Linked DNA regions of Variovorax paradoxus. The protein of the gene in region 2 binds, or shares a complex with, the protein of the main gene of each other region. Links are inferred from orthologs where the notes say so. Each region holds a gene or a part of one and is shown on either strand. Other genes may lie near its edges. The genes, in order: cgtA and ybiB.

Region 1 (10,230 bases), 1.0 Mb from region 2 along the record:
ATCTCATTCATGTCGTGGTCGCCGCGCAAGAGCAGCAGCCAGACTTGCGAACCCTTCAGGTTGCCGGCCTCATCGGCGATGTCGGTTGCCAGCACCAGCGACTTGACGGTGGTGGAGAGCGGCACGCCGAGGAGCTCTGCGACGTCGGCACAGGTGCTCTTGCCGGGAGTGGGCGTTTTGTCGAGCGCCTTGGCCGCGGCCGGGCGCGGGCCGGCCGGCGGCAGCGCCTCGGCCTTTTCCATGTTGGCGGCGTAATTGCTGTCGGGGCAATAGACGATGGCGTCTTCGCCGGTCGCGGCAATCACCTGGAACTCTTCGCTCAGGTCGCCGCCGATGGCGCCGCTGTCGGCCGCCACGGCACGGTAGCGCAGGCCGAAGCGGTCGAAGATGCGGCGGTACGCATCGGCCATGACCTGGTAGCTGGCCTTGGCGGCGTCCAGGTCGCGGTCGAAGCTGTAGGCGTCCTTCATGATGAACTCGCGCCCACGCATGAGGCCGAAGCGCGGACGGCGTTCGTCCCGGAACTTGGTCTGGATCTGGTAGAAATTCTTCGGCAGCTGCTTGTAGCTGCGAATTTCCTGGCGCGCGATGTCAGTCACCACTTCTTCGCTGGTCGGCTGGACCACGAAGTCGCGGTCGTGCCGGTCCTTGATGCGCAGCAGCTCGGGGCCCATCTTGTCGAAGCGGCCGGTCTCTTGCCAGAACTCGGCCGGCTGCACCACGGGCATCGTGAGCTCGACCGCGCCGGCGCGGTTCATTTCCTCGCGCACGATGGCCTCGACCTTGCGGATCACGCGCAGGCCCATGGGCATGTAGGTATAGATGCCGGTGCCGAGCTTCTTGATCATGCCGGCGCGCATCATGAGCCGGTGGCTCGCGACTTCGGCGTCGGCCGGCGCTTCCTTGAGGGTGGAGACAAAAAATCGGGAAGCTTTCATCGGGATCGCGCTGGTGGATTCAAAGTCGTAGGGAAAACAGGCGCCGGAAGAGACCTCCGGGAACCCGTGAGCCTCGAACTGGCCGCTTGCCGAGCGCAACCCGGCATGCATAATCGACTCAGTTCAAAAATTGGGGTTTGATTATGCTCGACCGGGACGGCTTCAGGCCCAACGTCGGCATCATCCTGCTCAACCAGAGAAACCAGGTTTTCTGGGGCAAACGCATACGCACGCATTCCTGGCAGTTTCCGCAAGGCGGCATAGACCGCGGGGAAAGTCCCGAACAAGCCATGTTCCGGGAACTGCACGAGGAAGTCGGGCTCCATCCGGAGCACGTGCGCATCGTGGCCCGTACCCGTGACTGGTTGCGCTACGAGGTGCCGGATCGGTTCATTCGCCGTGACGCACGGGGCCACTACAAGGGCCAGAAGCAAATCTGGTATTTGCTGCAATTGATCGGTCACGACTGGGACTTGAACCTGCGCGCGACCGACCACCCCGAGTTCGACGCCTGGCGATGGCACGATTACTGGGTGCCGCTCGATGTGGTCGTCGAATTCAAACGCGGCGTCTACGAGATGGCACTGACCGAGCTCGCTCGCTACCTGCCGCGGCAGGATTTCCGCAACCGTTTTCTGCGCAGCAATGTGCGCGCCCGAGAGTTCGAGCGCCACACGCCAGACGGCGGCGCGCCCGCGGGCCTGGACCTGCCGCCAGGCGGCAGTTTCGATCCGCATCCCGACATTCCTTCAGTGAGCGATGAACCTTCTTCTCCCAACAACAAAGCGCCTTTCCTTCCGTCGCAACGCTGAACGCGCCCTGCTTCTCCTGTGCGTGGCCGTGCTTGCGGGGTGCGCATCAGGGGCTCACGACACCGACAACCCCGACTGGGCGCAGGCGGGCATGCCGCCGCCGCCCAAGCGAACCGAGTCGGACACCGAGTGGGCCGAAACCGCAGTACCTCCGCCGCCGGCTTTCAGCGAAAGCCGTCTGCTGCCGATCGAGATGCCACCCTACATGACGCTGAAATTCGGCGTCGACCCGAGCACCATTGCAATCACGCCGGACGGCATCGTGCGCTACGTGGTGGTGGCACAGAACCGCGACGGCGGGGGCACCAACGCGTTCTATGAAGGCGTACGCTGCTCGACCGGGGAGTTGAAGAGCTATGCCCGCTACAACAACGGCACCTGGCAGGAAACCAAGACGCCGGAGTGGAAGCGCATAGACAACCTGAACTCGCGCTACGCCCGGGCGCTGTCGACCCAGGCGCTGTGCCGCGGCAATGCGCCGCGCAATTCGGTCGGGGACATGGTCCGGAACCTGCGAAATCCGATTCGCGAAGTCCAGTAAACCGGTAACGGGGCCTTGGGCCCCGTTTTTTTGATCAGCTGGGCATCAGCACCATGTTGTCGCGGTGCACCATTTCCGGCTCTGCCACGTAGCCCAGCAAGCGCTCGAATTCAGACGAGGGCTTGCGGCACAGCAGGCGCGCCTCGACGCTCGAATAGTTGGCCAAGCCGCGGGCCAGCTCCAGGCCTTCGGTATCGCGAACCGCAATCACGTCGCCGCGCGAAAACTCGCCCGAGACACTCGTCATGCCAATGGGCAGCAGGCTCTTGCCTTCGGCGCGCACCTTGGCCGCCGCACCGGCATCGACGGTCACGGCGCCGCGCAACTGCAGGTGATCGGCCATCCAGCGCTTGCGGGCCTGGTGCTTGGCGGTCTGGGCAACCAGCAGGGTACCGATGGGTTCACCACGCGCAAGGCGCAACAGGGCGTCGGGTTCGCGGCCCCAGGCAATCACGGTGGAGGCGCCAGAGCCGGCGGCGCGCTTGGCCGCCAGGATCTTGGTGATCATGCCGCCGCGGCCGAGGCTGGAGCCTGCGCCGCCCGCCATGGCTTCGAGCGCCGGATCGCCCGCCGCCGCCTCGTGCACGAAGCTGGCGTCCGGGTCCTTGCGTGGATCGGCAGTGAAGAGCCCTTTTTGATCGGTCAGGATGACCAGCGCATCGGCCTCGACCAGGTTGGCCACCAGTGCGCCGAGCGTGTCGTTGTCGCCGAACTTGATCTCGTCGACGACGACGGTGTCGTTCTCGTTGATGACCGGCACCACGCCGAGCCTGAGCAGCGTGACAAGGGTCGAACGGGCATTGAGATAGCGCTCGCGGTCGGCCAGGTCGGCATGGGTCAGCAGCACCTGCGCACTGCCCATTTCGTTCTCGCGCAGCTTGGTCTCGTACATCTGGGCCAAGCCCATCTGCCCGACGGCCGCTGCCGCCTGGAGTTCGTGGACTTCGTGCGGCCGGGTGCGCCAGCCGAGGCGCTTCATGCCTTCGGCAATGGCTCCGCTGGACACCATGACGACTTCGCGCCCATCACGCACGAGTTCAGCAAGCTGGCGGCACCATTCGCCGATGGCCGCCTCATCGAGTCCCCGCCCCTCATTGGTTACGAGGCTCGAGCCCACCTTGACGACGATTCGGCGGGCGTCCCGCAGGGCAGTGGATCCGGAATTCGAGGTCATTTGAGGCTGTCGCTGTCAGTCGTCGTGAATGGTGCGTGTTCTGCTTTTTCTGGAGCGCCTGCCGGGTCGTCTCGACGCGAGCATCAGGGATGCCCTGCCCAGGCCGCGCGGCGCTCAGTTTGGATCTGGCGGCAGTTCGGCAAAGCGCGGATCGACTTCGGCCGGCACTTGCTCAGCCACCTGCTCCGCCTTGATGTGCTGGTACACCGCCTGCACCAGATGCTCGCAGCCCTCGCGCGTGAGCGCCGAGATCTCGAACACCGGGCCCTTGAAGCGCATGCGCTTCACGAAGTCCTTGATGCGCGCGGCACGCTCGTCGCCGGGCACCATGTCGAGCTTGTTGAGCACGAGCCAGCGCGGCTTCTCGTAGAGCGCCGTGTCGTACTTCTTCAGCTCGCCGACGATGGCCTTGGCCTGTGCCACGGGATCGACGGACTCGTCGAACGGCGCAAGATCGATCACGTGCAGCAGCAATCGGGTGCGCTGCAGGTGACGCAGGAACAGGTGGCCCAGGCCGGCACCTTCCGAAGCACCTTCGATCAGGCCGGGAAGGTCCGCCACCACGAAGCTCTGCTCCGGGCCGACGCGAACCACGCCCAGATTCGGATGCAGCGTGGTGAACGGGTAGTCCGCAATGCGCGGACGCGCATTCGAGATGGCGCTGATCAGCGTCGACTTGCCCGCGTTGGGCATGCCGAGCAGGCCGACGTCGGCAAGCACCTTGAGTTCGAGCTTGAGGCTTTTCTTCTCGCCGGGCCAGCCGGGCGTTTTCTGCCGGGGCGCGCGGTTGATGGCGCTCTTGAAGCGCATGTTGCCGAAGCCGCCGTCGCCACCCTTGGCAATGGTGATGACCTCGCCCTCTTTCAGCAGCTCATACAGCACTTCGCCGGTTTCGGCATCGCTGATGATGGTGCCGACGGGCATCTTCAGGATGATGTCGTCGCCGGCCGCGCCGAACATGTCGGAGCCCATGCCGTGCTCACCGCGCCTGGCCTCGTGGCGGCGCGAGTAGCGGAAGTCGACCAGGGTGTTGAGGTTGGAATCGGCCACCGCGTAGACGTGGCCGCCGCGGCCGCCGTCGCCGCCATTGGGGCCGCCGAATTCCTTGTATTTTTCATGACGGAACGACACGCAGCCGTTGCCGCCATCGCCTGCGGCGATGTCGATGAAGGCTTCGTCGACGAACTTCATGGGGTATCCAGTGTACAAATGAAGAAGCCCCGGCAAAGCGGGGCTTCGAGCTGATCGAAGTGACCTGGGCTTATGCCGCGGGGGTCACGTTGACCATGTGCTTGTTCAGTGCGCCCTTGACGCCGAACGACACGTGGCCGTCGACCAGTGCGAACAGCGTGTGGTCCTTGCCCACGCCGACGTTCACGCCGGGGTGGAACTGGGTGCCGCGCTGGCGCACGATGATCGAGCCTGCGCTGATCAGTTCGCCGCCGAAAGCCTTCACACCGAGCATCTTGGGCTTGGAATCGCGCCCGTTTCGCGTTGAGCCGCCGCCTTTTTTCTGTGCCATGGAATCTTCTCCTTAGCCGGCGATCGCGCCGATTTGCAGTTCGGTGAACTGCTGGCGATGGCCTTGACGTTTCTGATAGTGCTTGCGACGGCGCATCTTGAAGATGCGAACCTTGTCGTGCTTGCCGTGCGACAGTACCGTGACTGTCACCGTTGCGCCGGACACCAGGGGCGTACCAACCTTGATTTCGCTGCCGTTGCCGACTGCGAGAACCTGATCGATCACGATTTCCTGGCCTACATCCGCAGCAATCTGTTCTACTTTAATTTTTTCGCCGGAAGCAACGCGATACTGCTTGCCGCCGGTTTTTATGACCGCGTACATGTGAACCTCTTGGGAATATGAGCTCTACGGCGAATTCCGCAGAGCCCTAGATTCTAGCACGGTTTGCACGCGCTAACATGGTTTGGGCCCGGGCCGGCCCCGGACGACCTCCGGCTCGTCCCTATAATCTGCGCCTTCCGGCCTTGTGCCGCCGCTACCTTCCGTACTCAGACGCGCCGCGCGCAAACGCCTTGCCAGTTCACGCCGCCGATACCTCCCCCACCGCCACCGTGCTGGATTTGATCGCCGGCGACATGGTCGAAGTCGACCGTGTGATCGCGCGGCGCCTCGATACGGGCGTGCCTCTGGTCAGCCAGGTTTCCAAATACATCATCTCCGCGGGCGGCAAACGCCTGCGGCCGGCACTGCTGCTGCTCATGTCGGGGGCGCTGGGATACACCGGCGAGCAGCGCTTCAACCTCGCGGCCGTGGTGGAGTTCATCCACACGGCCACCCTGCTGCACGATGATGTCGTCGACGAATCGACCCTGCGGCGCGGGCGCCCCACGGCCAACGAATCGTTCGGAAATCCGGCCAGCGTGCTGGTCGGCGACTTCCTGTACTCGCGCGCCTTCCAGATGATGTTGGATGCAAACAACATGCGCATCATGCAAATTCTGGCCGAGGCAACCAACGTGATCGCCGAAGGCGAAGTGCTTCAGTTGATGAACATGCACGACGCATCGTTGGATGAAGCGGCCTACCTGCGCGTGATCCGCTCCAAGACCGCCAAGCTTTTCGAAGCCAGCACGCGGCTTGCCGCCGTTCTGGCCGGTGCAACACCTGAAGTCGAGGAGGCCTGCGCCACCTACGGCCAGGCGCTGGGCACGGCATTCCAGGTGATCGACGACGTGCTCGACTACGCGGGCGATGCCCACGAAACAGGCAAGAATGTGGGCGACGACCTCCGTGAAGGCAAGACCACGCTGCCGCTGATCTTTGCCATGCAGCGCGGCAACGCTGCCCAGGGCGAACTGGTACGTGCAGCAATCCAGGCAGGCGATACCGCCCAGCTGGGAAAGATCGTCGAAATCGTCCACAGCACCGGGGCGCTCGAAGCATCGCGCGCCGCGGCCGCCGACGAAGCGAAACGCGCGATTCACGCATTGCGCGACTTTCCGTCCAATTTGCACGCCGACGGTTTGCTACAATTGGCGGCTCAGTTGCTTGAGCGACGTGCCTGAACACCTCACAAGAGTTGGCAAGGACGACTTCTCTTTTTTTGCAACCAATCGGGGTGTAGCTTAGCCTGGTAGAGCGCTACGTTCGGGACGTAGAGGCCGGAGGTTCGAATCCTCTCACCCCGACCAGTCTTTTAGGCTGGCACCAATAATGCCCGTGCCTGTTGCTGTGTAGCGATTTACAGGACGCGGGTGTTCAGCGATGATCGTGAAGCATTTTTTCACATCTTTTGCAATTCGCTGAATGGCTGCCGCCGAACTTCCTGTTAAAGAAAACACGCAAATCGCCCTGCCAGGCCTTGCGCGCGCCCTCGTCTCGGCCGGCAAGCTGCCCGCGAAAACTGCGGAAGACATCTATCAGAAGTCGCTGAGCAGCCGCACCAGCTTCATTGCGGAGCTGACCGGCAGCGGCGCCGTCTCGGCGGCGGACCTGGCCCATACGCTTTCTTCGGCCTTTGGCGCCCCGCTGCTCGATCTGGACGCAATCGATCACCAGCGCCTGCCCAAGGACCTGCTCGACCCCAAGCTGTGCCTTGCGTACCGCATCGTCGTGCTCAGCAAGCGCAACAACCGTCTTATTGTTGCAACAGCCGACCCCTCGGACCAGCAGGCGGTGGAAAAGATCAAGTTCGCATCCCAGATGGGCGTGGACTGGGTCATTGCCGAGTACGACAAGCTGTCGCGCATGATCGAGGCGGCCGCGGTCAGCGCGTCGGAAACCCTCAACAATATCGTCGGCGGCGGGGATTTCGAGTTCGACGACGTCACGGCGGACACCTCGGGCGATACGAACGAACAGGCGGCCATCGCCGAAGTCGAGGATGCCCCGGTCGTTCGCTTCCTTCACAAGATGCTGCTTGACGGCGTCAGCATGCGCGCATCGGACATTCACTTCGAGCCGTACGAGCACAACTATCGGGTGCGCTTTCGCATCGACGGCGAACTGCGCGAAATTGCCAGCCCGCCCACGCTCATCAAGGACAAGCTGGCCTCGCGCATCAAGGTTATCTCCCGGCTCGACATCTCCGAAAAGCGCATTCCGCAAGACGGGCGGATGAAGCTCAAGATCGGCCCGGACCGCGTGATCGACTTTCGCGTGAGCACCCTGCCCACGCTGTTCGGCGAGAAGATCGTGATCCGTATTCTGGATCCGAGCAGCGCGCGCCTGGGCATCGATGCGCTCGGTTACGACGCGGATGAAAAGGAACGGCTGCTGAACGCGATCGGCCGCCCCTACGGCATGGTGCTGGTAACGGGCCCCACTGGTTCGGGCAAGACGGTTTCGCTCTATACCTGCCTGAACTTGCTGAACCAGCCCGGCGTCAACATTGCCACGGCGGAAGACCCGTCCGAAATCAACCTGCCCGGGGTGAACCAGGTCAACGTCAACGAACGTGCCGGACTCACGTTCGCCGCCGCGCTGCGTGCCTTCCTCCGGCAGGATCCCGACATCATCATGGTCGGCGAAATCCGCGACCTCGAAACCGCAGACATCTCCATCAAGGCCGCGCAAACGGGCCACCTGGTGCTGTCGACGCTACACACCAACGATGCGCCGACCACGCTCACGCGCATGCGGAACATGGGCATCGCGCCGTTCAACATCGCCTCGAGCGTCATCCTGATCACTGCGCAGCGGCTGGCCCGCCGCCTGTGCCACGTCTGCCGTGCGCCGGCAGATGTGCCCCGCCAGACCCTGCTCGATGCAGGCTTCAAGGAAGAAGAGCTCGACGGCTCCTGGAAGCCCTATCGACCGGTCGGCTGCTCCGCGTGCAATAGCGGCTACAAGGGCCGCGTCGGCATCTACCAGGTGATGCCGATCTCCGAAGCGATCCAGGCCATCATCCTGCGCGACGGCAGCGCGTTGGACATTGCGCGCCAGTCCGAGGCCGAGGGCGTCCGCTCGCTGCGGCAGTCGGGCCTCAGAAAAGTCATGCAAGGCCTCACCTCACTCGAGGAAGTGGTGGCGGTCACCAACGAATAACGAACACACCGCAAGAAATCGGAGATCGAATGGCAACAGTGGCATCCAAGCGCACTTCAAACACACTCAAGGAATTTGTCTACGAGTGGGAAGGCAAGGACCGCAATGGCAAGCTGGTGCGTGGCGAACTCCGCGCCGCCGGCGAGAACCAGGTGCAGGCCGCACTGCGGCGCCAGGGGGTTCTTGCATCCAAGATCAAGAAGCGCCGCATGCGCTCGGGCAAGTCCATCAAGCCCAAGGACATCGCGATTTTCACGCGCCAATTGGCAACGATGATGAAAGCTGGCGTCCCGCTGCTGCAGTCGTTCGACATCGTCGGCCGTGGCAACGCGAACCCGAGCGTTGCCAAGTTGCTGAACGACATTCGAAGCGACGTGGAGACCGGAACCTCGCTTTCGGCGGCGTTTCGCAAGTTTCCGAAGTACTTCGATAACCTCTATTGCAACCTGGTGGAGGCTGGTGAAGCGGCCGGTATCCTCGAAGACCTGTTGGACCGCCTCGCCACCTACATGGAGAAGACGGAAGCGATCAAGTCGAAGATCAAGTCGGCACTCATGTATCCCACATCGGTGGTGGTCGTGGCGTTTATCGTGGTGGCAATCATCATGATCTTTGTGATTCCGGCTTTCAAGGAGGTGTTCACCTCCTTCGGTGCCGACCTGCCCGCTCCCACGCTCTTCGTGATGGCCATCAGTGAGTTCTTCGTCTCGTACTGGTGGCTGATCTTCGGTGGAATTGGCGGCGGCATCTACTTCTTCCTGCAGGCGTGGAAGCGCAACGAAAAAGTTCAGCGGGTGATGGACCGCGCACTTTTGCGCGTGCCGATCTTCGGTACTCTCATCGAAAAATCGTGCGTGGCCCGCTGGACCCGCACCCTGGCCACCATGTTTGCCGCCGGCGTTCCGCTCGTCGAAGCGCTCGACTCAGTGGGCGGCGCCTCGGGCAACACCGTTTACGGCGACGCGACGGCCAAGATCCAGCAAGAGGTCTCGACCGGTACCAGCCTCACCACGGCCATGACCAACGTCAACCTGTTTCCCTCGATGGTGATCCAGATGACGGCCATCGGTGAAGAGTCCGGCTCCATCGACCACATGCTCGGCAAGGCCGCCGACTTCTACGAGTCCGAAGTGGACGACATGGTGGCCGGCCTCTCGAGCCTGATGGAACCCATCATCATCGTGTTCCTGGGCACCATCATCGGCGGCATCGTGGTGTCGATGTACCTGCCGATCTTCAAGCTGGGCCAAGTGGTTTGATGCTGGTATCGCGGGAGTTCGACGCCGCTTTCGCGGGTGTGTTGGGCCTCTTGGTCGGCAGCTTTCTCAATGTGGTGATCTACCGCACGCCGGTGATGATGTACCGCGGTTGGCTTGCGGACGCCGTGGCCAATCTCATGTCGTCCAAGGATGCGCCCTCGCTTTGGGCCTTGGTTTTCGGGCCAAAGTCGGCGCCTCCCGCAGGGCTCGAAGCCGCCGCGGACAAGGCAGCCGTGGCCATCGAGAACCTGCCGCCATTCGACCTGGCCCGGCCAGCTTCGCGCTGCGGGGCTTGCGGGCACAAGATCCGCTGGTACCAGAACATTCCGGTGCTGAGCTATCTGGTGCTGCGGGGCCGTTGCGCAGCCTGCAAGACATCCATCAGCCCGCGCTACCCGATGGTCGAACTGATCACGGGCGCGCTTTTCGCCTTGTGCGCCTACCGTTTCGGCCTGACCCCCACGGGCGCGCTCTGGGCGGCGTTCGCGGCGCTCC
Region 2 (16,381 bases):
GGTTGGCCCGCAGGCACATCGGATCTTCAAGCGCGACAAGGTTTCGGTCTCGCGCATGTGGTCCACCCACCCTGCCAGCCATGAGCGCGAAGAGAACGCAAAGAAGATCTATCTCACGGCGGAAATGCGGCAAAGCCCCGCCTGGGACCTGTTCCAAGACGCCCAATCCTTTCGCGAGCGCATTTGCGCGGGACTGATCAGCCACATGGTTCCACCGCCGGCCACCGGCACGCGAGAAGCCGCAGCGCAGGCACTGGACGCCGAATACGACCGGGAGTCCTACAAGCGGCGATACCGCGGCGTGTACCTGGCACGAGGTGTCACTCGCACGCAGCACACTGCCGAGCAGCTGTTCGACCGCATGAGTGCATCGGATGCCGTGGCTTCGTTCCCGGAGCTCTATCCGGAGTCGCTGTCGAACATGCTCGAGCGCCTTGATGCGTTGCTGCACGAGCGTGCCGCGCTTGTGGCTGTTCAGGACGGCGTGGCCCGAAGCGAGGGCCCGCGCCTGGAGCATCGGGGCAAGGCCATCAAGAAGCGTGATCTGCCCGGTGCTGTCGAGGAAGTCTCGCGGGATATTGCGGAAGTCGAGCGCTCGCTTGCGGCGCATGACCGTCGCTGCCGCTCTGCGCTGCATGCGTTGGCGGCCGTCAAGGGCGCCGACTGGGAAACCGCCTGGCTCGAACAGTTGCGGCTCCTGCACTATGCGGAACACGCTGAAGCCAATCTTGCCGATCTGCAGGCCACGCTCGCCAACACCCTGGCAATGACCACTGCAAAGCGCAAGGTCAGCGAAGAAGGGGCCGTGCGCATTCTTGCCGACGCCGGTGCGGTTTTCAGCGCCATGGCCGAAATCGGCCAGGCCGCCTCCGGCATCCAGACCGGCTCTTATGCGTTGGCCCTGCTGGGCCGCGACAGCTGGCTGTCGGCAGTGGGCAAGTTCGAATTTGGATACCCCACGCGCGAAAACCTCGGCGAATGGATCAAGCACGTCGACAGCTGGCTGAATCCGATGCTCCGCGCATTGAATCGCCTGCGGCGCGCCGCACTCGACCAGCTGCTGCATACCGAGGCACGGATCTCCGGCGGTGCGTCGTCGCCGGAAGCGGAGGCGCCGGCTGCACCCGTGGTGCCATCGGCCTACGCCACGCTGACGAGCGGCCAGGAAAGGCCGCGGCAGAAAAAGCTCGATGCCTGGTCAAGGTTTCACACGGCGGACGGATGGTGGGCAGGGGCGGCGCGGTTGGCCGTGGCCGGCGGGATCATCGCCAGCCTCATGGGAATCAGCACCTCGCTGGGCAGCGCCCGCGTCATCGCCTACAACGGGCTCGAACGCCAGGTGAAGGTTCGCGTGGGCGGCAGCAGCGCAATACTCCCGCCCGGCGGGAAGCAGACCTTCGAAGTCGAGGCCGACAAGCTCCTCGAACTCGCCGCGCATACGGCCGAAGGAGAGGAGATCGAATCGTTCTCCGCCAATCCGGAGCTGATCGGCGTGCGTTATGTCTACAACGTTGCCGGTGCCGCTCCCATGGTTGCGTGGACGGCGGTGTACGGGCAGGCATCTGCAAGGCCCGAGAAAAAGCTAGGGGCACCGCGCTGGTCGATGCAGTCCGCGGACGTGCTATTCGAAACCCCGCCGCGGCAGATCAGCACAAGCAAGGGGAGCAACGGCGGCACGCGTTCGGTCATCAGCGGCCCGGAGCCCCGGTCCGCCAGCAACATGCTGAGCATGATCGACACCGAGACCGACCGCAAGGCACTCATCGAAGTGCACGGCAAGTGGGATTCGGGTCAATCGGCCTACCTGCTCGAGTGGTTGGCGGCGGCCGACCAGTACGCCCCTGAAAGCCACGCGCGGATTGTTGCCGCGCGGCTGGTACGGGCGCCTCTGGAGGTTCTCTCGTTGCGCGAACAGCAGAACCAAGCTGATACGCCCGAAAAGCGCGAGAGTATTTGCGGGCAGCATCGCGCGCTGGCGCAAGCGCATCCAGCGGCGAGTGATCTGGGCTATCTGGCGGTGCGATGCATGGCCGAAGGCCCCGCCAAGGACGCTGCTTTCAAGAAGGGGGCGGCAGAGCATCCCGACAGCGCCTGGTTCGCCTATGCCGCGGGGCACGCCTGGGCGGGCGATCAGGCTTGGCCCGAAGCGCGCCGCGCTTACGAAAGAGCTGGCGCCAAGGCTCCGTATCTCGCTCAGATCACGACCGATGATTTGGCGCGCATCAGGCGCATCGAGCAGGGCGAGAGCGTGTCGCTCGACGACCTCAGTGCCAAATCGAGCTTCCTTCAGATGCAGCAGATTCTTCGCACCGGCAAGGACATTCCTCCGGACAGCTCCGCGTTCGGCTACCTCGAGATGAGCCGCGGCAACCTGGACAAGGCGTTTGGCATTGCGACATCTGGCGCGCAGCCGCCAGTGCGCCTGCTGGTGCTCATCGGTGCTTCGGATGGGGCGAACGAGAAGCAGGTGGCGAAGGCGCTTGATGCAAGCACCACGATGACGGTCGGCGATTTCGAATCGCTGCTTCCCGGTATCGGCCTTTCCATCAAGCATGGAAGACCGACGGACAAGCAGATGGCATTGCTCAAGTACATCTCGCCTGAAGACGCGCAGAAAATTCGTGCATTCGTGGCTGTGCTGAAGACCAGCAAGGATCCGCGCCAAGCCGAAGAAGCACTCGCGGGTTTGACGCCGCTATATCGGGCGCAAGCCTATAGCGCGGGCTTGGTCGTGCTCGGTCAGCGCGCGCCGGCGCAATGGCGTACTTTCGTCAAGCGGGCACTCTTTCCACCGGAGCATCCCTACTTTGGTTGACGCGAGCAGCCAGGCCGCGGCTTCAGGCTCAGCGCGGCCGAACTGCACGCCGGCGCAGCAGCGCCGCCGTGCCTAATGCCACAGCCATCACGAACAGCGAAACAACAGTGGTCACCGTCCCCAGCGCATAGATCGACGGCGTCGTGACGGTCGATGTCAGGCCCTGCAGCTCGAGCGGCAGCGTGTTGACATCGCCGATGGCCTGCGAGGTGCGGGCAATCTCGTCCCACGACAGCGTGAAGCCGAACATGCCGATGCCGACGATCGACGGGCCGATCAGCGGCAGCACCACGTACCGGAAGGTCTGCCACGGCGTGGCGCCGAGGTCGCGCGCGGCTTCCTCGAAGGCGGGGTTGAAGCGGTTGAACACCGCGAACATGATGAGCAGGCCGAAGGGCAGGGTCCACGTCAGGTGCGCGCCGAGGGCGGAGCTGAAGAGGCCGAGCGCGGTGCCGTAGCCTTCGAGCAGGGTGGTGGCGTCCATGGCCTCGAGCAGGCTCTTGACGCCGGTGTCGATGAGCCGGAACTGCAGGCCGATGCCGAGCGAAATGATGATCGACGGCATGATGAGGCTCGCCACCGTCACGAAGAACAGCGCGTTGCTGCCCGCCAGCTTCTTGCGGAACGCGAGTCCGGCCAGCACCGACAGCACCACGGTGAAGCCCATGACCACCGCGCCCAGCGCCAGCGAGCGCCTGAACGCCGCGCCGATGTCGACAGTGCCCAGGCCTTCGGCCAGTTTGTAGAACCAGTGCAGCGAGACGCCGCGCAGCGGAAAGGTGAGGCCGCCTTCGGGGCCCTGGAAGCTCAGGATGAAGATCGTGATCATCGGGCCGTAGAGGAACAGCACGAAAAGTCCGAACACGATCGCAAGGGGCCAGAAGCCGGGACGGCGTTCCATCTCAGAGTTCCTTACGAATATCGACAAGCCGCGTCAGCCCCCAGATGATCATCAGCACCACCGCCAGCAGAATCATCGCGTTGGCCGCAGCCAGCGGAAACTGCAGGTACGAGGTCTGCACCTGGATGATCTTGCCGATCGATGCGATCTGCTGGCCGCCCATCACGCCGATGGTCACGAAGTCGCCCATCACGATGGTGATGACGAAGATCGAGCCGATGAGGATGCCGGTGCGCGACAGCGGCACCACCACATTCCACAGCGTCTGCCAGCCCGAGGCGCCCGCGTCGCTGGCTGCTTCGAGCAGCGAGCGGTCGATGCGCATCATGCTGTTGAAGATCGGCACGATCATGAACATCGTGTAGAGGTGCACGAAGGCGAGCACCACTGAAAAATCGGAGAACAGCAGCCACTCGACCGGTTGCTCGACCAGGCCCATCCCCATCAGCATCTGGTTGACCAGGCCGTTGCGCCCCAGGAGCGGCACCCACGAGATCATGCGGATCACGTTTGATGTCCAGAACGGCATGGTGCACAGCACGAACAGCACCGTCTGCATCGTCGACGAGCGCACATGGAAAGCCAGGAAATATGCGACCGAAAAACCGATGAGCAGCGTGATGCTCCACACCAGCAGGCAGAACTTGAAAGTGCTCAGGTAGGTGTTGAGCGTGACGCACAGATCGCCGTTGTCCGTGAGCTGCGAGCAGCCTTCGAAGAGGCTTGCATAGTTGCGCAGCGTCACCGCCGGGATCAACTCGTACTCGTTGAAGTTCCACAGGCTGACCATCGCGATCAGCGCCAGCGGAATCAAGAAGAACAGCAAGAACACCAGCGCGAACGGCGCCGCCTGCCACCATGCCTTTACGGCATGGACGGACGGGCTGGGCGCGTGCGCGCTGGAATTGGGAGCGCTCACAGGATCAGGCGGCAACGAACTCGTTCCACTTTCTGACCATGTACTCGTTCTCGTCCATCACCGCGTTCCAGCACGCGATGCCGCCCATTCGCTGCTCGTAGCTGCCGCCGTCGCGCACCGCACCGGCCTTGGCCAGCAGGTCGCCGTTCGGGCCCTTGATGTCTTGCGAGGCGGCCTTGCCTTCCATCCAGTAGGCCCACTCGTAGGCTTCCATCTTGGCCTTGGCCGTGTCGAGCACGGCGCTGTAGTAGCCCTGGCGGTTGAGGTACGCGCCGGCCCAGCCGTCGAGGAACCAGTTGATGAATTCATAGGCGCCGTCGAGCTTCTTGCCCGAGAGCGTGGCGGGCAGGCCGAAGCCGGCGGCCCAGGCGCGGTAGCCTTCCTTCAGCGGCTGGAAGCTGCAGGCAATGCCCTTGGTGCGCACCGCAGTCACGGCCGGCGACCACATCGACTGGATCACCACCTCGCCCGAGGCCATCAGGTTGACCGATTCGTTGAAGTCCTTCCACAGCGCGCGGAACTGGCCGGCCTTCTTGGCTTCGATCAGGGTCTTGATCGTCAGGTCGATCTCGGCCTTGGTCATGTTGCCCTTGTCCTTGTACTTGTGGATGCCCTTGGCCTCCACCACCATCGCCGCGTCCATGATGCCGATCGATGGAATGTTCAGGATCGCGGCCTTGCCCTTGAACTCGGGGTTCAGCAGCTCGGCCCACGAACCAATGGGCCGCTTGATCAGGTCGGGGCGAATACCCAGCGTGTCGGCGTTGTAGACCGTGGGGATGAGCGACATGAACTGCGTGGGCGCGGCGGCGAACTTCTTCGACTTTTCGCCTTCGAGATAAATCACCTTCTTGGGCGCGGTGCCCTGGTCGCCCACGGCCTTGCCGGCGACTTCGCCCTTGGTGAAGAGCGTGGTGATCTTGTCGGCGTTCTTGATCTTCTTGGTGTCGATGCCCTTCAGGTTGCCGGTGGGCACGATCTTCTTGAGCGAGAAGAACTCGGTGTCGATCAGGTCGAAGCTGTTGGGTGCAGTCACTGCGCGCTTGGTCACGTCGTCGGTGGTCACGGCCACGTACTGGATCTCGATGCCCGTGTCGGCCTTGAACTTCTCGGCAATCGCCTTGTCCTGGTTCACCGCGGTGCCCAGGTAGCGCAGCACGATTTTTTCCTGTGCATGCACGAAGGGCGCAATGCCCGTCGCCAGGATGCCGGCGGTGCCTTGCAGCAGGGTGCGGCGCTGGAGTCCGGCGGAAGAGTCGATGGGGTCGGTCATGGAAGAGTCTCCGTGGAAAAAAGGTGGCGGATGAACGGAACGGAACGGAAAGGGAGGACTACGCTGCGACGGCGAGTGCGCGCGCATCGGCCTCGGCCCATGCAAGGCGCACCGCATCGCCCGGCGCATAGGGGCTTGCCAGAAAGGCGGCTTCGCCCAGCAGCACCGACACGTTCTGGCGCCCGGGCGCAGCAGCTTCGAGCGCGAGGCCGAGCAGCACGTAGGTGCCCTGGTACTCGACGTCGGTGATTGCCGCGGCAATGCCCCCATCGCCGGACGCCGGCGCGATCCGCATGTGGTCGTTGCGCACGGCAATCGGGCCGGCGGGCGTGTCGAACACGTTGTGGCCGCCCATGAATCGCGCGACGAATTCGTTCGCGGGATGGTTGTAGATCTGGTGCGGCGAGCCGACCTGTTCGATCACGCCGTGGTTCATCACCACCATGGTGTCCGCCAGCGCCATCGCTTCTTCCTGCGAGTGAGTCACGTGAACGAAAGTCAGCCCCAGCTCCTTCTGCCAGCGCCGCAGTTCGGCGCGCATCTGGATGCGCAAGAAGGGGTCGAGCGCCGACAGCGGCTCGTCGAGCAGCAGCACCCGCGGCTCGGTAATGAGTGCGCGCGCCAGCGCCACGCGCTGCTGCTGGCCGCCAGAGAGTTCGCCGGGCTTGCGGTCGGCCAGGTGGCCCATTGCCACCCGTTCCAGCAGGTCGCGAGCGCGCTTCTGGCGCTCGGCCTTGCCCGTGCCTTTCATCTTGAGGCTGAAGGCCACGTTGTCCACCGCCGAGAGGTGCGGGAACAGCGCAAAGCTCTGGAACATCATCGCCGTGCCGCGCGCCGCGGCGGGTAGGTTGGTGATGTTGCGGTTGTCCAGAAGTATGTCGCCGCTGGTGACCGACTCGTGCCCCGCAATCATCCGCAGCGTGGTGCTCTTGCCGCAGCCCGAGGGGCCGAGCAGGCAGCAGTAGCTGCCGCTCGCAATGCGCAGGTCGATCTGATCCACTGCGGGCGGCGTGCCCACGGCGTAGCGCTTGCTCAGCGCGACGATTTCAACGGCTGCGGGCGGAGGCGTGGCGACGGCGGTCATTGGCTGGCGCCGCGAACGAAAGACGGTCGAAAAACGAGCATGCTGGCGTTAAGCACGCTCCATGCCACATGGGTGCTAAAGCGCCCTGCGCGGGCGAGTGCAACGACCGGGGGCTCAGCAGGCCTTATAGAACAGCCCGAGTTAGCCGAGCCTTCTCTTTCCGTCGGCTCAGGTGCCGAACCGGCCGGCGTCCGATCCCATCGGCAGCGCCGCAGCGGCCAGGCCGCGCAGCACGTCGCCCACAATGATGATGGCCGGGCTCGCGAGCCCGGCTTCGGCAATGCAGGACTGCAGCCGTTCGAGCGTGGCCGTGACGTGACGCTGCTGCGGCAGGCTTGCGTGCTGGATGACCGCCACCGGCGTGTCGCCGGGCAGTCCCTGCAGCAGTTCGCGTTCGATGTGGCCCGCGCCTGCCACCCCCATGTAGATCACGAGCGTGAGCCGCGCGCTGTGCGCGGTGGCAGCCAGCGCACGCCAATCAGTGGCGTCTTCGTGCGCGCTGGCGCCGGTCTTGGCGTGGCCGGTGACGAACACCACGCCCTGCGCGTGGTCGCGGTGCGTGAGCGGCACGCCCAGCGAGGTCACGGCGGCCAAGCCGGCGGTGATCCCGTTGATCACCGTGCATTCGATGCCGGCTTCGCGCAGGTGCTCGACTTCTTCGCCGCCACGGCCAAAGATGAAGGGATCGCCACCCTTGAGGCGCACTACGGTTTCGCCTTCGCGCACCGCGGTGATCATGAGCCGTTCGATGAACGCCTGCGGCGTGCTCTTGCAGCCGCCGCGCTTGCCCACGTGCACGATGCGTGCGCCGGGCCGCGCATAAGAAGCCAGGATGCTCTCGCTCACGAGGTCGTCCACCAGCAGCACGGTCGCGGCCTGTATTGCCTTCACGGCCTTGATCGTCAGCAGTTCGGGGTCCCCTGGGCCGGCGCCCACCAGCGTGCAGCTTCCGGCGGTGAATGGGGATGCGGGTGCGTTCATGCGTGGGCTGCCAGTTGCGTGATGTGCCTGACCTGGGTGGCAATGGCCTCCGGCACGGGAAGCTCGCCATTCAGCACGCGCCGCGTGTAGTCGGCCGTGGTCGCGACGTCGATCTCTTTCGGCAGCCCCGGCACCTCGTTCGACGTGCCGGCGGCCTGCGCCTGCAGCTCGCTGCGCACGCCGCGCACAAAGCCGTCGATCTGCGCAGTGCGGCGCGGGTCGGACACCACTTCGCCCTCGAGGCCGCGCGAAAGCAGGGCGGTCATGCCCATGAGCTCGAAGGTCTCGCCCATCGTGCGCGCGTATTCCGGATGCGTATAGCTTGCCACGACCACGCAGGGGCCGGTGGTCGGCTGCATCAGCTTGACCACGCTGTGGCCAGGGTTGCGCAGGCCCACCACGCGGCGCACGTCGAGCAGCCGCTTGAGCGCGGGGTTGAGCAGCTCGGTCGGTGCAAAGCCGATTTCGCCGGGCGCAATCTTTCGGATGGCGGTGAGCATGGGAATGTCCAATGCCTCCAGCACGTTTGAAGCCAGCACGCGCGATGTTTCAGTGGCGCTGCCGTGCACCAGCACCGGCAGGCCTTCGCGGGCGAGCAGCAGCGCGAGCAACGGCGTGAGAACCGGCAGCTTGCGCGCGCCGTTGTAGCTCGGCAGCACGATGAGCGGACGGTCGGCGGCCGGAACGTGGTTGAGCCGAGCATGCGTCGCATCGAGAAAACCGGCCATCTCTTCAGGCGTTTCGCCCTTGATGCGCATGGCCAGGCAGAAGCCGCCGATTTCGAGGTCTGTCACGGTGCCGTCCAGCACCTGGCCGAACAGGTCCGAGGCCTGTTCGCGCGTGAGCGGCTTGGCGCCTCGCGCGCCGCGCCCGATTTCCTTGATGTATTGGCTGATTCCCATGGGTGCCCCGATTGTCCCGCAATGCTTATGCCGGAAAGCAAGGCGGCTTATGCCCCTCCATGCGCCCCTATGCACCCTCTGCAATGACCTCCGCCGGCGTTGCCCGCACCATTCGCTTGAGTTCGGGCAGGCAGGAGCCGCAGTTGGTGCCGCATTTGAGCGCGCCCTGCAGCGAGGCCAGCCGCTCCCCGGGCGTGCCGCTGCAGCGGCCCAGTTCACCCAGGATGGCCAGGTCGGTCACGTTGAAGCAGGTGCAGACCGTTTGTCCGCGGGACTGCACCGCCACCGGCGCGCGGGCGCCCGGCGACAGCAGCAGCCGGCCGTAGGTTTGGGCCGGAATTTCCTCGCGCAGCAAGGTGCCGATCCAGGCCTCGGCGCTGGTGTCGCCGCCCAGCAGGAAGGCTTCGAGCCCTGCATTACCGTCGGCGCGGCGCACCAGCCGGGCCACGCGGCGCTGGCCGCGTCGGCGGTCGGCGTAGCGCAGGGCATCGCTTGCACCCAGGCCAAGCACGCCTTCGATGCGGTCGATGAGGCTGTCGTCCGGCGTGTCGTGCGCAGCCGCGCGAAACAGGATGCCGCTGCGCTCTTCGCCCGGCGTGTTGCCCGAGAACGGCACGCAGGTGGCAAACGGAAACATCGCCATCAGCGGCTTGAGCGCCTGCTGCGCGGCAAAGGCGGCGTCGGGCGGCAGCCAGGCCATGGCGAGCAGCGACCACGGCAGCTCGGCCTTGAGGATCTTGACCGGCGTGTGCTTGAGCTCGGGCTGCTTCGAGGTGGGGCAGTAGGCCGGCGTGGTCAGCGCATTGATGCCGGCCAGCGGCGTGCCGGTCGAAGAGCAGCCGCTCAGGTATTCCTCGCCCCAATGCATCGCGACGAAAGCCTGGCTCAGGCCGATCTCGGCGCTGGCGCGCGCGGGCAGCAGGATGGAGCCGCGCTTGGAGGTGAGGTGCACCAGGTCGCCGTCTTTCAGCAGGCGGCGCGCCATGTCCTGCGCGTTCATCTGGACCACCGGCTCGGCCACATGGCCGAACAGTCGGCCGACCGTGCCGGTGCGGCTCATGCCGTGCCACTGGTCGCGCAGGCGGCCGGTGTTCAGCGAGAACGGATAGCGCGCCTCGCGCGCCTCAGCCACCGGCTTGTAGACGGTGTCGACGAAGCGCGCGCGGCCGTCCGGCGTAGGAAAAATGCCGTCTTCGTAGAGGCGGGCGCGGCCGGTGGTCTCGCCTTCCTTCAATGGCCATTGCTGCGGGCCGGCCGTGTCGAGCATTGCGTAGCTCAGGCCCGTAATGTCGAGGTCGCGCCCGCGGGTGGATTCGCGGTGCTCGTTCCACACGCGTTCGGCGTTTTCGTAGGGAAACAGCGTGGCCGTGCGGCCGAGCCGCTGTTCGAGCCGGCGCGCAAAGTCGACGGCAATCGACCAGTCGTGGCGTGCCTCGCCGGGCGCCGCCACCGCGGGGCGCACGCGCGAGATGCGGCGTTCGCTGTTGGTCACGGTGCCTTCCTTCTCGCCCCATGTGGTGGCGGGCAGCAGCAGGTCTGCGAAGGCGCAGGTCGATGTGGTCGAAAAAGCCTCTTGCACCACGACGAATTCGGCGCGCTCGAGGGCGCGGCGCACCGTGGCCTGGTTGGGCATCGACTGGGCGGGGTTGGTGCAGGCAATCCACAGCGCGCGGATCTCTCCGTCGGCCGCGGCCTGGAACATCTCGACCGCGGTCTTGCCGGGCTTCTCGGGCACGGAGGGCAGGTTCCACAGCGCTGCCACTTCCGCGCGGTGCGCAGGGTTGGCCAGGTCGCGGTGCGCGCTCAGCAGGTTGGCCAAGCCGCCCACTTCGCGCCCGCCCATGGCGTTGGGTTGGCCGGTGAGCGAGAACGGGCCCGCGCCGGGCTTGCCGATCTGCCCGGTCGCCAGGTGCAGGTTGATCAGCGCCGCGTTCTTGGCCGTGCCGCTCGACGACTGGTTGAGGCCTTGGCAATACAGGCTCAGCGTGGCGGGCGAGGTTGCGAACATGCGCGCCGCGGAAAGCAGGTCGTCCTTCGAGATGCCGCAGATCTGCGCCACCTTGTCGGGCGTGCATTCGCGCACCGTGGCCTTCAATGCATCGAAGCCCGTGGTGTGGGCCGCGATGTAGCGGTTGTCGGTCCAGCCTTCCCACAGCATGAGGTGCAGCATGCCGTTGAACAGCATGACATCAGTGCCCGGCTGGATGGGCAGGAACAGGTCGGCAATTTCCACCGTGTCGGTGCGGCGCGGATCGGCCACGACGATCTTCATGCCCGGGTTGGCGGCCTTCGCGTCCTCGATCCGCCGAAAGAGGATCGGATGCGCCCACGCGGCATTGCTGCCCACGATGAAAAGGCACTCGGCGTGCTTCAGGTCGTCGTAGCAGGCGGGCGGGGCATCGGCGCCCAGCGTCTGCTTGTAGCCGGCCACCGCGCTGCTCATGCACAGGCGCGAGTTGGTGTCGATGTTGTTGGTGCCGATCAAACCCTTGGCGAGCTTGTTGAAGACGTAGTAGTCCTCGGTAAGCAGCTGGCCCGACACATAGAAGCCCACGGCGTCGGGCCCGTGGTCGCGGATCACCTGCGCGAACTTGTCGACCGCGCCGTCGAGCGCGGTGTCCCACGAGATGGGTGTTGGTTCGGCGCGGCGCACGGCGCGCCGCATCGGCTGCAGCAGCCGCGTCTGGCGCGTGACCGTGGCCGTGGCCGTGAGGTGCAGCGTGGAGCCCTTGGTGCAAAGGCGCCCGAAGTTGGCCGGGTGGTCGGGGTCTCCGCGCACGCCGGTGATCTGCGCGCCTTCGGACTCGATGATCACACCGCAGCCCACGCCGCAGTAGGGGCAGGTGGAGCGAGTTTCTTCCATGGGTCGTGCCTTGGTTTGGCGTTCAGCTGCCGTGCGGCGCCTGCACGTCGAAGGTCTCGTCGCCCAGCTTGCCGGCCGTTGCGGCGCCGGGGCCGGCGCGGGGAGGCGCCAGGTCGATGGCATGTGTCTTGAGTTCTTCCGCATCCAGGTGCACCACGCCCTCGGCGAGCTTCACCGCGAACTTCGGCGTGCATCCTTCGTCAGGCGACTTGGCGCAGCCGTCGTCCAGCCCGATGGCCCAGTTGTGCAGCGGGCAGGCCACGCTGGTACCGAACACGATGCCCTGGCTCAATGGGCCGCCTTTGTGCGGGCAGCGGTCGAGCAGCGCAAACACCTGGTCTTCTGAATTGCGGAACACGGCGACGGCCACACCCACGGGGCGCGCCACGCGGCGGGCGCCCAGCACGGGGATGTCGTCGATGCGGCAGATGGCTTTCCATTCGCTCATGGTGGGGTCTCTAGGTTTTGAGGTCTGAATACAGGCCGGTCACGCGGTCCATGATGGCCAGCAGGTTCTCGCTGGCCACGAACACGTCGGACATCAGGGCGGGTGAGGTGGCGGCGCCTTCGAGGCGCTGGAGGCCGCGGTTGAAGAACATCCACTGCGCATCGGCCAGAACCAGTTCCTGGCGGATTTGCGCCGTAGCTTCCGGCGCGTTGCGCAGGGTTTCGAGCGCGGCAAGGAATTCGCCGCGCGCCTTTGTGATTTCGGCCGTGCTGCCAGCCGTGTCGATCTGCATTGCGCCGGCCAGGTAGAACTTGGCCATGCGCTGGGACAGCATGCGCTGCCGGCCGGCGATGTTCACCAGCCGGCCCACCGGCTTGCCCGAGGCGGTTTCGTACTGTGTGGTGCCCTGGTTCGCAAGCGTGAGCACGGCGGCATCGAGCTTGACGATCCTGGTGGCGCCGTCCTTGTCGAATGCAGGGGCGGTGAGTTCGCGCTTGAATTCGCCCCAGGCGCCGTCGAGTGCGTCGTAGGTGCCGCGGATGGCCGGGCTCGGTGCAAAGGCCTTGAGCTCGGTCAGTTGCCTTTCGAACAGTGCAATCGATTTGTCGAGCACTTGCTGCGCATTGCGCGTTTCTACCTTTTGCGCCAGCGCGAGATACGCCTTGCTCGCACGCTGCGAGAGCATGCGCTGGCGGCCCGCCTTGTTGATGGCGTCGTTGAGGTCGGCCACCTGCGCGCGGGCACCCACCGCGGCAAGCGCGGAAGAAGCGATGAAGAGTCGTCTTTTCAAGTAGCTTCCCCGCCTACACCGTGAGCGGCGTGAACTGCCGCACATCCACAGAAGCCTGGCTGGACTCGAACCAGGGATCGGGCTCCCCGTCCAGCGCGAACTGCAGCCGCTCCCACAGCGCCTTGCGGCCGGCCTCGTCTTCCAGGAGGCTCCCCGTCCAGCGCGAACTGCAGCCGCTCCCACAGCGCCTTGCGGCCGGCCTCGTCTTCCAGGATCTTCTTCTTCACATAGTCCAGCCCCACGCGACCGATGTAGTGCACCGTGCGCTCCAGGTACCAGCCTTCCTCGCGGTACAGCTGCAGGAAGGCGCCCGAGTACTCCATCACCTCGGCGGCCGTCTTCACCTTCACCAGGAACTGCGCCACCTCCGTCTTGATGCCGCCGTTGCCGCCCACATACAGCTCCCAGCCCGAATCCACCCCGATCACCCCCACGTCCTTGATCCCCGCCTCGGCGCAGTTGCGCGGGCAGCCCGAGACCGCCAGCTTGACCTTGTGCGGCGAATACATCGCCCACAGCGCCCGCTCCAGGTCCTTGCCCATCTGGGTCGAATCCTGCGTGCCGAAGCGGCACCACTCGCTGCCCACGCAGGTCTTCACCGTGCGCAGGCTCTTGGCATAGGCAAAGCCCGACGGCATGCCGATGTCCTTCCACACCCCCTCCAGGTCTTCCTTCTTCACCCCCAGGAGGTCGATGCGCTGGCCGCCCGTGACCTTGACCGTCGGAATCTTGTACTTGTCCGCCGCATCCGCGATGCGCCGCAGCTCGTCCGGGGTGGTGTGGCCGCCCCACATGCGCGGAATCACCGAATAGGTGCCGTCCTTCTGGATGTTGGCGTGGCTGCGCTCGTTGATGAAGCGGCTCTGCGGATCGTCCTTGGCTTCCTTGGGCCAGGTGGAGATCAGGTAGTAGTTGATGGCCGGGCGGCAGGTCGCGCAGCCGTTGGGCGTGCGCCAGCCCAGGTTGCGGTAGACCTCGTCGTGCGTGAGGTAGTGTTCCTTCTTGATCGCTTCGCGCACCTCCTGGTGGCTTGCGGTAGACCTCGTCGTGCGTGAGGTAGTGTTCCTTCTTGATCGCTTCGCGCACCTCCTGGTGGCTCGCGTCGGTGCAGCCGCACACCGCCTTCTTCTTGGGCGTGGCCGAATAGTCGCCGCCGGCGGTGAACAGGCCCCCGCCGATGACGACCGCGTGCTTGTGGGTGCGGGCGGTCTCGATCATGTAGTCGGTGTCGGCAATGTCGCGGTAGGCGATCACGCCCTTCAAGTCCTTGCCGGGCACGGGGAGCATGAAGGGATTGGAGCCGGTGCACATCAGGAGGCGGTCGTAGGCGGCCTCGGTGACGGCGCCTTGCGAGTCGACGGCGCGCACGATGCGCTTGACGCGGTCGACTTCGACCACCTTCTTGCCGGCATGCAGGGTGATGTGGTTGTCCGTGTACCACTCCCAGCTGTTGAGCACGATCTCGTCCACGGTCTGCTCGCCGGCCAGCACGGGCGACAGCAGGATGCGGTTGTAGTTGGGGTGCGGCTCGGCGCCGAAGACGGTGATGTCGTACATGTCCGGGGCGAGCTTCAGGAGCTCTTCCAGGGTGCGCACGCCGGCGCACGCCGGCCATGCCGTTGCCGACCATCACGAGCTTGAGTTTGTGCATGGGGTGGGGCCTTTCAACGAATCAAGCAAAGGAAGCACGCGGTGCGCGTGCGAAGTGCGTGGAAAGCACATGGAGAATGGCGCCATGAGCTTTGAAGTGGACATCGGCTACAGCAGCCAGCGCGGACCGCGCGAAGTGAACGAAGACTTTGCCGGTGCCGTCAACGCACCTCCGGGGGACGAGTCGCGCGGGCTCATTGCCGCCATTGCGGACGGCGTGTCCACCGGCGGACGCGGCCTGGAAGCGGCGCAGACCACCGTAATGGGCTTGCTGGCCGACTACTTCGCAACGCCCGCCACATGGGAGCCGACCGCCGCGCTCGACCGCCTGGTGGCGGCGCAGAACGCCTGGCTTGCCGATCACAACCGCCGGCGCCAGGGCAGCGCGACCGCGCTCACCACGCTCACGGCGCTGGTGCTGCACGGCCAGAGCTACACGCTCGCGCATGTGGGCGACACGCGCGCCTGGCGCGTGCGCGCCGACGGCGAGCCGGCCATGCCGCTGACGCAGGACCATGCCTTCGAGCATCCGGACATGCGCAGCCGCTTGACGCGCGCCATCGGCCTGGACGACCAGGTGCGCGTCGACTATGCGCAGGGCGATGTGCGCGTGGGCGACTGCTTCGTGCTCACGTCCGACGGCGTGCACGGCGTGCTCAAGCCGCAGCGCCTGGCCGCGCTGGCCTTGCAGGGGAGCGCCGAGCAGGCGAGCGAGGCGCTGGTGAACGCGGCGCTCGATGCCGCAACGCGCGACAACGCGACCGCCTTGGTCATTCGCGTCGTCGGCCTCGATTCGCGGCAGCTGGACGACGAGCTGGGAGACGGCCGCCGCTTGGCGCCGCCGCCCTTGCTGAAGGTGGGCGAGGTGCTCGACGGCTACGTGGTCACTGCCTTGGTGGCCGATACCGGCGTGCACCTGCTCTACCAGGCGCGCAGCGCTGCCACGCGTGAACTGGTGGCGCTCAAGACGCTGCATCCCTCGCGCGCCAGCGATCCGCAGGAGCGCGCGATGCTCGCGCACGAAGCCTGGCTGGGCCAGCGCGTGGGGAGCGGCGGGTTCGTGCGCGTGCACGAGCGTGCAGAAAACGCCAGCGCGCTCTACATCGTGTTCGATTGGCATGGGGGCCGAACGCTGGAGCAGATGCGCAAATCCGATAGCCGCGGTGCCGTCGCCGAAGTGGTTGCTGCGGCCATCCAGGTGACCAAGGCCCTGGGCCGGCTGCACCGCCACGGCGTGGTGCACCGAGACATCAAGCCGGGCAACCTGCACCTGGGCGACGACGGCCGATGGCGCATTCTCGACCTGGGCGTGGCGCTGTCGGGCCGCGAAGGCGCGGCCCAGCGCGAACTGCATGCGGGCACGCCGAGCTACATCAACCCCGAGCAATGGGAAGGCGCGCATGCCGACACCGGCAGCGACCTGTTCGCGCTCGGCGTTACGCTCTATCAGTGGCTCGGCGGGCACTTGCCTTATGGCGAAATCGAGCCCTACCAGGTGGCGCGCTATCGGCGCGACCCGGCCGCGCTCTCGCGCCTGCGGCCCGATGTACCCGTGTGGCTCGACCATCTCGTGCGCAAGGCTGTTGCGCGCGATCCGAAGGAGCGCTTCGAAACCGCCGAGGAAATGCTGCTCGCCCTGGAGCGGGGCGCGTCCCGCCCGGTGGGTGCGCCGCCCGCCACGCCGCTGATCCGCCGCGACCCGGCCGCGCTCTACAAGATCGCGCTCGCCGTGTCGCTGCTGTTCAACGCACTGCT

What was found.
Region 1: the proteins of ybiB (region 2) and cgtA are in contact, whole or in part, in a crystal structure (PDB 8BFT), measured with the Escherichia coli proteins. The link is inferred for Variovorax paradoxus from one-to-one orthologs.

The regions. Positions count from the first base shown.
Region 1 is NZ_CP123990.1:2,721,031-2,731,260, reverse strand. What follows is about bases 2,619-5,389. They hold cgtA (Obg family GTPase CgtA), read right to left. Parts: upstream 4,657-5,389; coding sequence 3,580-4,656; downstream 2,619-3,579. Other genes in these bases: rplU (50S ribosomal protein L21), read right to left, coding at 5,000-5,311; rpmA (50S ribosomal protein L27), read right to left, coding at 4,727-4,987; proB (glutamate 5-kinase), read right to left, coding at 2,619-3,465. Outside these bases: QHG62_RS13270 (proline--tRNA ligase), read right to left, coding at 1-938; QHG62_RS13265 (RNA pyrophosphohydrolase), read left to right, coding at 1,082-1,750; QHG62_RS13260 (CNP1-like family protein), read left to right, coding at 1,698-2,291; more of proB, read right to left, coding at 2,326-2,618; QHG62_RS13235 (polyprenyl synthetase family protein), read left to right, coding at 5,503-6,495; type IV-A pilus assembly ATPase PilB, read left to right, coding at 6,737-8,476; QHG62_RS13220 (type II secretion system F family protein), read left to right, coding at 8,506-9,735; QHG62_RS13215 (prepilin peptidase), read left to right, coding at 9,735-10,230. UniProt on the Escherichia coli protein: An essential GTPase which binds GTP, GDP and possibly (p)ppGpp with moderate affinity, with high nucleotide exchange rates and a fairly low GTP hydrolysis rate.
Region 2 is NZ_CP123990.1:3,721,304-3,737,684, reverse strand. What follows is about bases 6,923-9,747. They hold ybiB (DNA-binding protein YbiB), read right to left. Parts: upstream 8,876-9,747; coding sequence 7,970-8,875; downstream 6,923-7,969. Other genes in these bases: QHG62_RS17950 (nitrate reductase), read right to left, coding at 8,943-9,747; cobA (uroporphyrinogen-III C-methyltransferase), read right to left, coding at 7,161-7,973; QHG62_RS17965 (ABC transporter ATP-binding protein), read right to left, coding at 6,923-6,992. Outside these bases: QHG62_RS17985 (M48 family metallopeptidase), read left to right, coding at 1-2,815; QHG62_RS17980 (ABC transporter permease), read right to left, coding at 2,844-3,716; QHG62_RS17975 (ABC transporter permease), read right to left, coding at 3,718-4,635; QHG62_RS17970 (ABC transporter substrate-binding protein), read right to left, coding at 4,640-5,908; more of QHG62_RS17965, read right to left, coding at 5,967-6,922; more of QHG62_RS17950, read right to left, coding at 9,748-11,738; nitrite reductase small subunit NirD, read right to left, coding at 11,761-12,186; QHG62_RS17940 (type IV pili methyl-accepting chemotaxis transducer N-terminal domain-containing protein), read right to left, coding at 12,197-12,976; QHG62_RS17930 (bifunctional protein-serine/threonine kinase/phosphatase), read left to right, coding at 14,712-16,381.